Regions from separate parts of the Novosphingobium sp. PhB55 genome, predicted to be linked through region 2. Evidence: riboswitches for the same ligand, from Rfam matches in the RefSeq annotation. Region 2 holds a riboswitch; each other region holds the start of a gene.
What was found. A riboswitch is a leader RNA that binds a small molecule or an ion and turns the genes downstream of it on or off. The one in region 2 is predicted to bind cobalamin.
Positions count from the first base shown of each region.

Region 1: it holds a riboswitch for cobalamin, as region 2 does, so the genes downstream of both, EDF57_RS21545 (TonB-dependent siderophore receptor) here and EDF57_RS16575 (TonB-dependent receptor) in region 2, are expected to answer to the same signal.
Region 3: it holds a riboswitch for cobalamin, as region 2 does, so the genes downstream of both, EDF57_RS09590 (cobyrinate a,c-diamide synthase) here and EDF57_RS16575 (TonB-dependent receptor) in region 2, are expected to answer to the same signal.

Region 1 is NZ_SODQ01000009.1:28,938-33,132, forward strand. It holds gene EDF57_RS21545 (TonB-dependent siderophore receptor) at 1-1,986, opposite strand, end outside; cobalamin riboswitch at 2,230-2,475, opposite strand; gene EDF57_RS21550 (alpha/beta hydrolase) at 3,037-3,270, shown strand; gene EDF57_RS21555 (MFS transporter) at 3,431-4,195, shown strand, end outside.
Region 2 is NZ_SODQ01000006.1:268,607-272,801, forward strand. It holds gene EDF57_RS16575 (TonB-dependent receptor) at 1-1,559, opposite strand, end outside; cobalamin riboswitch at 1,658-1,834, opposite strand; gene EDF57_RS16580 (cell wall hydrolase) at 2,106-3,287, shown strand; gene EDF57_RS16585 (hypothetical protein) at 3,455-3,811, shown strand; gene EDF57_RS16590 (diacylglycerol kinase family protein) at 3,865-4,195, opposite strand, start outside.
Region 3 is NZ_SODQ01000003.1:440,943-445,137, forward strand. It holds gene paoC (aldehyde oxidoreductase molybdenum-binding subunit PaoC) at 1-544, shown strand, start outside; gene EDF57_RS09590 (cobyrinate a,c-diamide synthase) at 534-1,856, opposite strand; cobalamin riboswitch at 2,029-2,253, opposite strand; cobalamin riboswitch at 2,356-2,547, shown strand; gene EDF57_RS09595 (TonB-dependent receptor) at 2,721-4,195, shown strand, end outside.

The DNA.
Region 1 (4,195 bases), on a different contig from region 2:
ATAGAGATTGCTGCCGAAGCCGCGCTCGGCGTATTTCTTGTCGAACAGGTTGTTGACGTTGGCCTGCAGCTTCACGTTCTCGGCCAGCGGATAGTAGGCCAGCAGGTTCACCGTTGCGTAAGAGCGGATGTAAGGCGCGGTCGCCGCAGTGCCGGCGATGCGCCCACCGACGTAAGTGACGCCAGCACCCGCGCCGAGCCCCTTGAGTGCGCCTTCCTGCACTTCGTAGACGTTGAGCAGGCTGGCCGAATGGCGCGGCGTGTTGGGCAGGCGTTGGCCCAGCCGCAGGCGATTGTCCCTGGTCACTTCGGCATCGGCGAAGACATAGCCGCCCACGATCCGCCATGCCCTGGTCAGGTTGCCCGTGATCGAGAAGTCGAAGCCCCGGCTGCGCACTTCGCCGGCGGCGATACTGTAATCCAGATTGTCCGGGTCAGTGGTCGCGACGTTCTGCTTGGTGGTGTGGAACAGCGCCGCTGTCGCGCTCAGCCTGCCGTCCAGCAGTTCCAGCTTCACACCGGCCTCGTAGCTGGTGCCGCGTTCCGGCGCGATGACATTGCCGTTCACGTCCGCTGCGGTATTGGGCTTGTTGGAGCGGGCATAGCTGCCGTAGACCGAAACTTGCGGGGCCAGCACGAAGACCGTCCCAAGGCGCGGCGTAAATACCGTCTGCTTGAACGCAGAAGTGACCCCGCTGCGCAAATTCAGGTTGTCGCTCTCGTATCGCTCCAGTCGTCCGCCGACCAGCAGCTTCAGCCAGGGTAGCAATGACACCTGGTCCTGGGCGTAGCCCGCGAATGTGCGCGTCTGGGTGCGGATGCTGGTGAAGGTACCGTTCAGCCGCGGGATTGCGGAGCCATAGACCGGCGCGAAGATGTCCAGCGTGAAGGGCGACAGCGTGGGGCTCGAATTGCGGATGACCTCGGTATAGTGGAAGGCCTCGAACTCGGCGCCCAGCAGCACTTCGTGCTCGACGCTGCCGGTGGCGAACTGGCCGGTCAGGTTCACCTGTGCATCCAGATCGCGCCACCGCAAGGTACGCTCGCTATAAGTGCGCACCAGGGTGCGGCCATCTGCGCGCAGACTGGAGGCCTGGATGCCGGGGCCGCCCAACTCGCCATTGTAATACTGGGCGCCCGCCCGCAGCTTCCAGTCGGGCGCCAGCTTGTATCCCGCGACGATGCTGCCAAGGCCATTGCGCACGCGCCACCGGCCGACGGACGGCTCGCCGAAGAACCGTGAAGCGGGAATGGCGATGTCGAGCTGGTTGCTGAAGGCGGGATTGCCGCGGTCCAGCGGGGTCTTCACCTGCACGAACTCGCTGCTGAGAGTGAACGTCAGGTCCGGCGAGGCATCCCAGGCGACGACCGGCGCAACCACGATGCGGTCGGACTGGACATGATCGCGGAAGCTGTCGCCACCTTCCACGGCCGCGCCGAGGCGGTAGCGCACGGTCCTTGCCCTATCGATGGGACCGGTGGCATCGACCGTTCCGCGCCAACCGCCGAAGCTGTCGATCCGGCCGCTGACGGTCTGGGCCATCCTGTCGGCAGGTACGCGCGAAACGATGTTGAACGTGCCGCCCGGATCTCCGCGACCATACAGCAGGGCAGCGGGGCCACGCAGCACCTCCACGCGCTCGACGGCGATGGAGTCCGGTGCCGGCGGATAGCCGCGGTTCATCGGAAAACCGTTGCGGAAGTATTCCGAGGTTGTGAAACCACGCAAGTTGTAGTCGGTGAGACCGGTGCCCCCGAAGTTGTTGCCGCGCGTGATGCCGCCGGCATAGGCTAGCACGTCCTCGACACGGTTCGCTTGCAGATCGTCGACCACCTGCCGCGTCAGCACGGTCACGGACTGCGGCACTTCGAGTAAGGGCGTGTCCGTGCGCGTCGCGCTGCTGGAGCGGGTTACGTTGTAAGCCCCGGTCTTGCCCGTGACGACGATCGTATTGTCGGCGGGCTCGGTCTCGGCAGCAACCGCCATCGTGGGAACCGCCGATAGTACGAGGCTTCCTGAAAGCAGCGCGGTCTTGGTACTCTGTCTCAATGCAATCCCCCGGGGCGTCGAGCAACACCGGGCAGGAGGCGTCCGCGCGAACGGTCGGCGCGCGCGGTGGCCGGACACCCCAAAAGGCGGCTGACGCACGACACCGATGCGGCCTCCGCCGCATTCTCGTCGCTCAGACGGAGAAAACTGACCGTGCCAAGACCATCCCCTGGGTCAGGCAAGAGCGACCGGTGCGACGGCAGGTCTCCTGGCTTGCGGGTCATAGCTTGATGCACGGCCTTCCCAGGCCTCGCAGGATTTAGCGTCCGGCCCAGTGGCTGGCGGCTCGGGCATTTCCCGTCCGCACATGTGCATCGCGCTCGCCGCTCACAGTTGCAGGGACAGCCTCGGATTCAAAGGCGCAGAGCCCTTTCACCGTGTTCCCTTTTAAGCCTTTTTCAAGGCACCGACGCGATCAGCCCGGGAGCTGAAGCGCCCAGGCGCGGTTGGCGATATCTGTGATGATCTCAATTCGCAATAGCATAACGCTGCCTGGAATGTCGGTATCCGTCGGCGGCGATGCTTTCGGGAATGATCGTCTGGGCGAACGACGGGTTTCCAACTCACTGCTCGCGATAGCGCAGCGCTTCAGACATGGTCTCACGTTGCATTATTGAATTTCACTCAGTGCTGCATGTTCATCTTTCAGGCTAATGGATGATGGCGCCCGCGCCTAGATGGTGGCCATGACGTTTTCGTTGCCATGCCCACCGGCCTTACGCCGCCTCGATGCGCAAATTGGCGCGCTGCCTACCAGGCGCATGGCGCCTGAAGCCAATGGCCTTCTCAAAGACAAAGCTCACGGTCGAAGGGCTCGCTTCCCAATGGAGACATCCCATGCCCAGACATGAGCGGTTCGGACACCAGGTCTGGCACCAGGCCTAGGCGTCTTCAGGAACCACCCGGCGCTCCATTCTTCAACTCTCTGCCGGCGCAGCTGCACCTGGCTTCCTTCCCATCACCATCCCATTCGCGGAGGCACAAGACATGTCCAACGGCACAGATAATTTCTACGTGAGTGACCGCGTCACGATCGAGAAAGTCACCTTCAGAAACCAATACGGCATGACCGTCGCCGGCAATTTCTTCATGGCCGACGATCTGGATCGAGGCCGCCGCCACGGCGCCCTTGTCGTCGGCCATCCAATGGGCGCGGTGAAGGAGCAGAGCGCGAACCTCTATGCCACCAGGATGGCGGAGCAGGGCTTCGTCACCAATTGATCAGGCGCCCCAGCGAGCGGTGCCTCTGCCGTGCTGCCGAGCATCGACATGGCACGCAGCAACAGATCCGCGCATTCAAGGTAAAAGCATGCATGTTTCGATAACCACGACCGCGGATGACGCGGGGCCCGGCGCTGCACCATGGAGTGCAGTTCTGGCAATGACACTGTGTGCATTCGTGCTGGTGTCGTCGGAGTTTCTTCCGGTCAGCCTCCTTACCCCGATGGCGCGCGACATGATCGTCAGCGAAGGGCAGGCCGGACAGGCCATTGCCGCGTCCGGTCTGTTCGCTGTTCTGACCAGCCTTTCGATATCGTCGCTCACGCGCAAGCTCGATCGCAAGCTTGTGATCCTGTGGTTGACGGGGCTTATGATCGTATCCGGCGCCATCGTCGCCTTCGCCCCGAGCTATCCGGTGCTGCTGGCCGGGCGGGCCGTTCTCGGAATCGCAATCGGCGGTTGCTGGTCTATGTCGACGGCAGTGCTCATGCGCATCTCGAATGGAGCGTTTCTTCCACGGGCCATCGCGACGCTTCAGGGCGGCAGTGCATTGGCGACGGCCGTGGCGGCGCCGATGGGCAGTTTGCTCGGCTCTGTCGTGGGCTGGCGCGGCGCATTTTTCTGTCTTGTTCCGCTCGCGGCGCTGGCGCTGATATGGCAGGCAGTCAGCCTCCCCAGGCTCCCTGCGCAGCACGGATCGCGGCAAGCGAGCGTCATCACCCTTTTGAGCAAGCCCGGCATTTTCATCGGACTGATCGCCGTAGCTGTCCTGTTCATGGGGCAGTTCGCCCTCTTCACCTACCTGCGCCCGTTCCTCGAAACCGTCACACATGTCGACATATCCTGGCTATCGATCATCCTGCTGCTGATCGGCCTGTCGGGTCTTGCCGGAACGGCCGCCATAGGGCCGCTCGTCGCAATGAAC
Region 2 (4,195 bases):
TAGAGGTTCGTCTTGGGACGGCGAGCGAGACGCGTGCCGGTCACCTCGTTGGTAGCGTCGAGGTAAGTGGCCGAAAGGCTCATGTCGAAGCCTTCCCAGTCGCTCACCTGCATGCCCAGTTCCACGCCCTTCGCCCGCGCGCGGCCGACGTTGTAGTAGTTGAACGCGGTCAGGTCGTAGTCGATCAGGTTCTTCGTCTTGCGGTCGAAGTAAGTGACCGAGAACGTGCCGTGGCCTTGCGCAAAGGGCTGTTCCACGCCGACATCCCACGACTTCGACGTCTCGGGATCGAGCGCGCGGAAGCCGGAATTGGAATAGAGCTGGTAGAGCGACGGCGCCTTGAAGCCCTCTCCGTAGCTGGCGCGCAGGATCGGCGCTTCCTCGCTGCCGCCGATCACCCAGGCACCGTTGGCCGAGAAGGTGGTCTTGTGGCCGAAGTCCGAATTGTCGTCATAGCGCAGGCCGCCGTTCAGCGTCAGCCCGGTGACGGGGCGCAGGGTCAGCATGCCGAAGTAGCTGTCGATCGAGGTCGAATCCTTCGAGCCGTAATTGTCGGAGAACTTCTGCTTCTCCGTCTCGGCACCGACGAGAATGCTGGCCATGTCGATGGGGGTGTAGGAGACCTGACCCTCGAAACGGTCGGCGCGGCCATTGGTGGTATAGGGACCGAAGACGGCATCGTCCGAGATGCGGCGCGTATCGGTGAGGCCATAGCCCAGGCGCGCGCTGAGGCGGCCGTCCAGCTCCTTGTAGCGCAAGTTGGCATAGCCCACGGTGTCGCGCTTCATGCCCACGTTCAGGGCATCGGCGCCGGTGTTGTCGTAATCGTAATTGGCCTTGGTCCAGTACGTCCCGGCATCGGCGGTAAGACCGCTCACCAGCTCCACTTCGGCGCGGGCGTTGGCGCTCTTGCTCTCGAAGCCGTCCTTCTCCTGGCCGCCGAGGCGCTCGTCGAAAGCGGAGTAGCCGTCGCCCTTGAGCCAGTTGCCGCCCAGCGTCAGGCCCACCGGACCGACCTTGCCCGCCGCCGAGGCGCCGAGCTGCTTCTGGTCGCGCCAGCCGTATTCGGCTTGGCCGCGCGCGGTCCACTGCTCGGTCGGGCGCGCGGTGATGAGGTTGATGACGCCGCCGATCGCGCGGCTGCCCCAGAGCACGCCGGACGATCCGCGCACCACTTCGATGCGGTCGAACTGGCCGACGGTCAGGCTGCCGAAGTCGAAGCCGCCGCCCACGTCGCCGGGATCGTTGATGCGCACGCCGTCGATCAGCACGAGGCTCTGCGCGTTCTCGGCGCCGCGGATGAACACGCTGGCCGGCTGGCCGAAACCGCCCGACTGGGCAAAAGTCACACCCGGCAGGCGGGCCAGGATGTCGGTCGCGGTGACCGCCTGGGTGCGCTCGATATCCTCGCGGGTGATGACCGAGACGGACTGGCCGATCTCGCTGGTGGGGGTTTCGGTGCGCGTCGCGGTGACGACGATACTATCGATTGCGGCTTCATCCGCGAAAGCGGGGGTCGAGACGGCAAGGGCCGTCCCCAGCAGAAACAGGTACTTCACGCGTATTCCTCCAACCTGAACGACTTTGCCGTCCATGGCGGAGACGCGCGCTTTTCCTCATGCGCGTGCTCGCTGCATGCCGGGACACCCCGCCCGGCTGCGGAACGACCGTCAAAGGCAGGTCTCCTGGCTCCCGGATCTTCGCGCCGCCTGCCGCCTTCCCGGTGTGACCCAGTGGCATAGCGTGGCAGGGGCGCTCCCCGGTTACAGTTGCGGGGGCAGCTTCGGACTTGCGCCGAAATTCCCACCAGGGTTCCTTTTCACGAAACCCGGGGCCCGGCTCCGGGCCACCCATGACGTCGCGAGTGCCGATACTGGGCAGTGGGGGGATTGGCAAGCGGCGCAAAGGGCGGCGCGGCGGTATCGCCGGGGAAGATCGCAAACAAACTCTTAAGCGATTCAGCCTATCGCTGCCCGCTGTACCGCTTCGGGACGCGCCGATTTCCAGGGATGCCGCGCCCGGCAAAGCAGGTTAGGCGCAAGATGCGCGATGACCCGATGGAACGCGAAATCCGCGCTGGCCGACGATGCGCCGAAAGGACCCGAGTGACCGCTGCCGCCCTTCCTGCCTGCACCGAAACCTGGGAGCCGCGCCCGCGCGACTTCCAGGGCCATTTCGTGCGCGGCGGACGCAAGCGGCTGCAACGCAGGCGGCGGCGCTGGACGCTCGGCTCGGCCGCGCTCGTCGCCGTGGCCCTGCCTGCCTTCGCCGCGCCTTCCTTCGCCCCGGCCGAAGCCTGGGACCGCCTCACCGCCTCCGGGACGGAAACCGGCGGCGCCCCCGTTCTGCCCATGCCGTTCGAGCAGGCCGGCGCCAGCTTCCCCGGCTCTGCCTATTATTATCTCGAAGCCGAACAGCCCGTGCTCAAGATAGGCGAAGGCATCCATTCCGACGCGGATGACGGAACCGGCGGCCCCGGCCCGGTCGCCCGCGCCCTGCGGATCGACAATTCCGGGGTGGACCGCAGCCGCGCGCTCCAGTGCCTGACGGCGGCGATCTATTACGAAGCCGCCAGCGAGCCCGACGGCGGCCAGCGCGCCGTGGCCCAGGTCGTGCTCAACCGCGTGGCCCATCCGGCCTATCCCAAGACCGTCTGCGGCGTCGTCTATCAGGGTTCGGAGCGGCCGACCGGCTGCCAGTTCTCCTTCGCCTGCGACGGATCGCTGGCCCGCGCGCCGCAGCGCTTCTTCTGGCAGCGTGCCGAATCCGTCGCCCGCGCCGCGCTGTCCGGCGAAGTCTATACGCCGATCGGGCTGGCGACGCATTATCACACGATCCAGGTCAATCCCTACTGGGCCCCGAGCCTGCACTATCTGACCACGATCGGCGCCCATCGCTTCTATGCCTTCAACGGCGCCGCGGGCCGCCCTGCCGCGTTCCGCTTCGCCTATTTCGGCGGCGAGCCGCTGGCCGCCCCGCATCGCCGCGACGAGTCCGCCGCCTCGGCCCTCGCCACCGCCGCGCTGGACCCGCTGGCCGTGCAGCGCAGCTTCGGCACCGCCGAGGCGCTCCGCCCCGGGCAGGCCGCTGCGCCTTCGCCCGCCATGCCCTCCGCCACCCCTTCCACGGGTGCGGAGCGCGCGCCCGTCTATGCCAGCGACGTGCGGGAACGCGGGGGCGAGTCGCTCTACAAGGCCAGCAACTTGCCCGAGACCCAGGGCGTGCGCCCGGAATATGCCAATTCGGGCAAGTGGATCGCCCAGCCGCGTCAGGAGCAGGCCCGCTGACGGCAAGTTGGCGCCTTTAGCGATCCGGCGCTTTCATCAATTCGGCACGGGAACGACTGCAAGGTTTCAGCAACCATAGCCCCACACCAAGACTTAGCGGCTTCATCCTATAATACCGGGAGAGACGCCAAGCCCCCGAGCGTTTCCAACAAGAGGTTCGCTTTACCATGGCAATCCGCTTTTCCGCCGCCCGGGACGTCTCCTGCCCGGTGATGGTGCGAGCGCTGTGCCCGTCGGTTCCGCTCTGCGCGGTGAACGACAACGGCGCCGGCCTGCGCGGCGGCCTCCGCCGCGAGCCGGTCGCGACGGCGACCACGGACACGCCGCACCAGCGCATCCTGGCCGAAGCGCTGCGCCACTTCGCCCGCCATGGCCTGTCCGCCGCCGCCCACGCCCGCGCCCATGCCGCCGCCGCGCGCCTTGCGGGCAACGACGGCGAATGCACCCGCTGGATCGCCATCTGCCGCCAGCTCGACCGCCGCATGGCCGACGCCTTCGCCGGACGGATCGCCAGGAACGACTGAAACCGGCCAACCGCCTTCAGGCCCTGCCCCCCGCCTTCAGGCCCTGCCAGTCGCTAGAACAGGCGGGCCAGCAGCGGCGGTCCCAGGGTCAGCACCCCGATCAGGGCCGCGGCGATCGAAGCGACCAGCACGCCGCCGGCCCCCAGATCCTTGATCCGGCCAATGGCGGGGTCGAACTCCGGATGGATGCGGTCGCACAGCCCCTCGACCGCGGTGTTGAACGCCTCCGCCAGCCATACCAGCGCCATGGCCAGCACGAGCCAGCGCCAGTCGGCGGCGGAAATCTCCAGCCAGAACCCGGCGACCACCACGCCCAGCGAGGCCGCCAGGTGCAACCGGGCATTGTGCTCGTCCCGCACCAGCCAGCGCAGCCCGCGCCCCGCG
Region 3 (4,195 bases), on a different contig from region 2:
CCGCTCCGCCGCCCTGGCCGAGGCGGCGAAGTCTGGCGAGATCGTTGCCGAAGAGACGATGCAGTGGGGCGATCTGGGCAAGAAGTTCCAGCAGTCGACCTTCGGTGCGCACTTCGTGGAAGCGGCCGTGGACGCCTATACCGGCGAGACGCGGGTGCGACGCATGCTGGCGGTCTGCGCGGCCGGACGCATTCTCAATCCCAAGACGGCGCGCAGCCAGGTGATCGGCGCCATGACCATGGGCGTGGGCGGCGCGCTGATGGAGGAACTGGCCGTCGACAAGCGCTTCGGGTTCTTCGTCAATCACGACCTTGCCGGGTACGAAGTGCCGGTCCACGCCGACATTCCGCACCAGGACGTGGTTTTCCTCGACGAGGCGGACGACAAGGTCTCGCCGATGAAGGCCAAGGGCGTGGGCGAACTCGGGCTCTGCGGCGTCGGCGCGGCCGTGGCCAACGCGGTCTACAACGCCACGGGAGTGCGCGTGCGGGACTATCCGCTCACGCTGGACAAGCACCTTGCGAAGCTGCCGGCTATCGCCTGAATCCCAGGTCGGCGGTTTGGCAGGTCAGCAGGTCGGCGATCAGCTCCGGCGCCGAGGGGAAGTAGAAGTGCATGTAGCTGGCCGTGAGCGGTCCGTGGCGGAACAGGCGTTCGCCCGGCCGCCCGTCCGGCGTGACGGCGCTGACGGTGGGCAAAAGGGACGTTTCCAGCCGCGAATAGTGGAACGTGTGGCCCCGCGCGACATGACCGCCCAGTTCCATCTCTTGCATGCCCAGCGCTGCCAGCCGCCTTTGCATCACGGCCCGCGCCGGCAGCAGGCCGAGCAGGGCGGCACTGGCGCCGTCGGTGCTTTCGAGCCTCTCGGAGGCGTAAAGCATGCCGCCGCATTCGGCCAGGATCGGCCGCCCTGCCTGGAAGTGGGCGCGGATCGCCGCGATCATCGGGCGATTGGCGGAAAGAGCGTCCAGGTGCAGCTCGGGATAGCCCCCGGGTAGCCACAAGCCGTCGCAAGGGGGCAGCATGGCATCGCGCAGCGGCGAGAAGAAGGCGAGCCGCGCCCCGGCCCGTTCCAGAAACGCGAGGTTGGCGGGATAGATGAAGCCGAATGCCTCGTCGCGGGCAATGGCGATGCGGCGGCCTGACAGCGCGGAAGGCGGCGCTTCGGCGGCTTCCGGGGCGGGGAAGGGCACCGCCTCGGGCAGCCAGAGCGCGGTTTCGGGCAGACTGTCGGCGGCGCGGTCTATGCGCGCCTCGATATCCGCCACCTCCCCGGCCTGCACCAGTCCGAGGTGCCGTTCGGGCAGGCCGAGCCCGGCATCGCGCCGGAGGGTGCCAAGCCATTCCACGCCGTCCGGCATGCCGCGCTCCAGCAGTTCGGCATGGCGCGCGCTGCCGACGCGGTTGGCCAGCACGGCGGCCAGGGTCACGTCGGCGCGGTAGGTGGAAAGGCCGTGGACCAGCGCACCGAACGTCTGCGCCATCGATGCCCCGTCGATCACCGCCATGACCGGCAGACCGAACAGGCGGGCAATGTCGGCGGAGGAGGGGGTGCCGTCGAACAGGCCCATCGCCCCTTCGACAAGGATCAGGTCGGCGTCCCGCGCGGCCTCGTGCAGCAGGGCGCGGCATTCCCGCTCTCCGCACATGAACAGGTCGAGCTGGTGGACGGGCGCGCCGCTGGCCCTTTCCAGCACCATCGGGTCCAGGAAGTCCGGCCCGCACTTGAACACCCGCACTTTGCGCCCGGCGCGGCGGTGGCGGCGGGCCAGCGCGGCGGTGACGAGGGTCTTGCCCTGTCCCGACGAGGGCGCGGTGACCAGCAGGGCGGGACAGGCCGTCATGCGGGCAGGCACGAATATCGTCCGGACGGAGCGGTATCCGAAAGGCGGAAGGGGCAGGGCGGCATGACGGTTCGATCCTCCTGGGCGCAAGTACGGCTTGTCGTCTCGCGAAAGACCGGGTCCGCGGGGAGCAGCGCTCCGCATCGGGCATGGCCCCCGTCCGCCCGGTACATCCCGCCCGCGCGAAGGATCGACGGCTGGGGGCCGGTTTCCTGACTTCCTGGGCCCGATTTCTTGGAATCGGCGCGCCTTCCGCCGCCTTCTCGGCACCGCGCGGTGCCAATGGCGTGCTGGCGGGGCGCATCCCCGGTTACAGTTGCGGGAGCAGTGCCGGATTCCAGCGGGATTACCCCTCTGGCCCGGACTTCCCGATTAAGCCCTTGCGGGCACCCCTGGCCCGGCGGGCCTATGGTACTTCGCCAGGGAGCGCAAGCGTCGGACAAGGCAAGCGCAAGCGCGGGACATGACCAGCGCAAGCGCCGGGCTCTTGCACGCGGCACCCCACCGGGATAGGGGCGCTCCAGCGACAGGTTCCCCGCAAGGGGATCAAAAGGGAACGCGGGTGAATGCCCGGGCTGCCCCTGCAACTGTAAGCGGCGAGCCGTGCGGCCAATTCGCCATTGGGGATGCAAGTCCCTGAGAAGGCGGCCGAAACGGCACTGACCCGTGAGCCAGGAGACCTGCCTGACGCCGTCGTTCTTCGACCGGACAGGGTGAGCCGGGCGAACGGGGCCATTCCTCGCGCAACGACAGCCATTGCCGTGCCGGCACGCGCCGCGCGGGAGGGGGGCGTCGTCCGCTGCATGGGCGGCAGAGGCCCTGCCTTTCGCATGCGTGCCGACCCGGCCGGGTCGATGCTCGTGCGAAGGACATGCCGTGAACTGCCGAATTCCCGCCGCCAGCCCCCTGGCTCTCGCGCTTGCCCTTGCAGGGGCGCTGCACCCGCTCGCGGCCCTGGCCGAGGAGGCCGATGCGGTGCCCCTGGACGAGCGCATCGTGGTCACCGCCCTGCGCACGCCCGTTGCGGCCGACCGGGTGGCCGATACCGTCACCGTGCTCGACGAGGCGCAGATCGTTGCGGCCCAGCCGATCGCGCTGACCGATGTGCTGCTGCGCACGCCCGGCATCAGCATGTCGCGCAACGGCGGTTACGGCACCACCACGTCGCTGCGCATTCGCGGTGCCGATGCCGGGCAGACGGTGATGGTGATCGATGGGATGCGCCTGTCGGACGCCTCATCGACGGCGGGAGGCTATGGCTTTGCCAATTTCCTGATCGACGATGCCGATCGCATCGAGATCCTGCGCGGTCCGCAATCGATCCTCTGGGGCAGCGATGCCATCGGCGGTGTCGTCAACGTCCGCACCCGCCGCGCGGCCGCGCCGCTGGAAGGCAGCTTCGCGGTGGAAGCAGGAACCCATGACACCGTCTCGGCCCGCGCGGGTCTTGGCGGCACCTCCGAGGCCGTCGACTGGCGCATTGCCGCCTCGCGCTTCGCCACGGACGGCATCTCCGCGCGCGCGAACGGCACGGAGGACGACGGCTACCGGCGCAGCGCGGCCAGCGGCACGATGACTTACCGCGTCGCGCCCGGCATCTCGCTGGATCTGCGCGGCTACTGGTCGGATTCGCGGAACGCGTTCGACGGTACCTCCGGCGACTCCCTGGCCTATGGGCGGACGCGCGAATGGTCGGGCTATGCCGGGGTGAACTTCGCGCTGCTGGACGCCCGGCTGGCGAACCGCGTGGCCGTGCTCCAGACCGGGACCGACCGCGAGAACTTCGACCCCGCGCGGCAGGTCCGCCAACTGACGTTCGACGCCCATGGCCGCGTGCGCCGTTTCGAGTACCAGGGCACCTATACGATCAGCGAGGCCATCCAGGCCGTGTTCGGCGCCGAGCGCGAGGAACAGCGGATGACCACCGCCTCGCCCGCGAACAGCACCGCGGCCTATGCCCTCGTGCCCAGCCGGGCGAATACCGACAGCGTCTACGGCGAACTGCGCGTGACCCCGCTCACCGGGCTGACGCTCAATGGCGGCGCGCGCTACGACCATCAGTCGCGCTTCGGCGGCAACACGGTGTTCAGCGCGGGCGCGGTCTACACCCCCAATGGCGGCGCCACGATACTGCGCGCCAGTTATGACGAGGGTTTCAAGGCGCCCTCGCTCTACCAGCTCTTCAGCATGTACGGCGTGGCCGATCTCAAGCCGGAGAAGGCAAAAGGCTGGGAACTGGGCGCCGAGCAGGGCTTCGGCGAAGCCCTCCGCCTGTCGGCGACCTGGTTCGAGCGCGATACCGACAACCTGATCGACTTTGCCTACTGCCCCGCCAGCGGCACCCTGCCGGA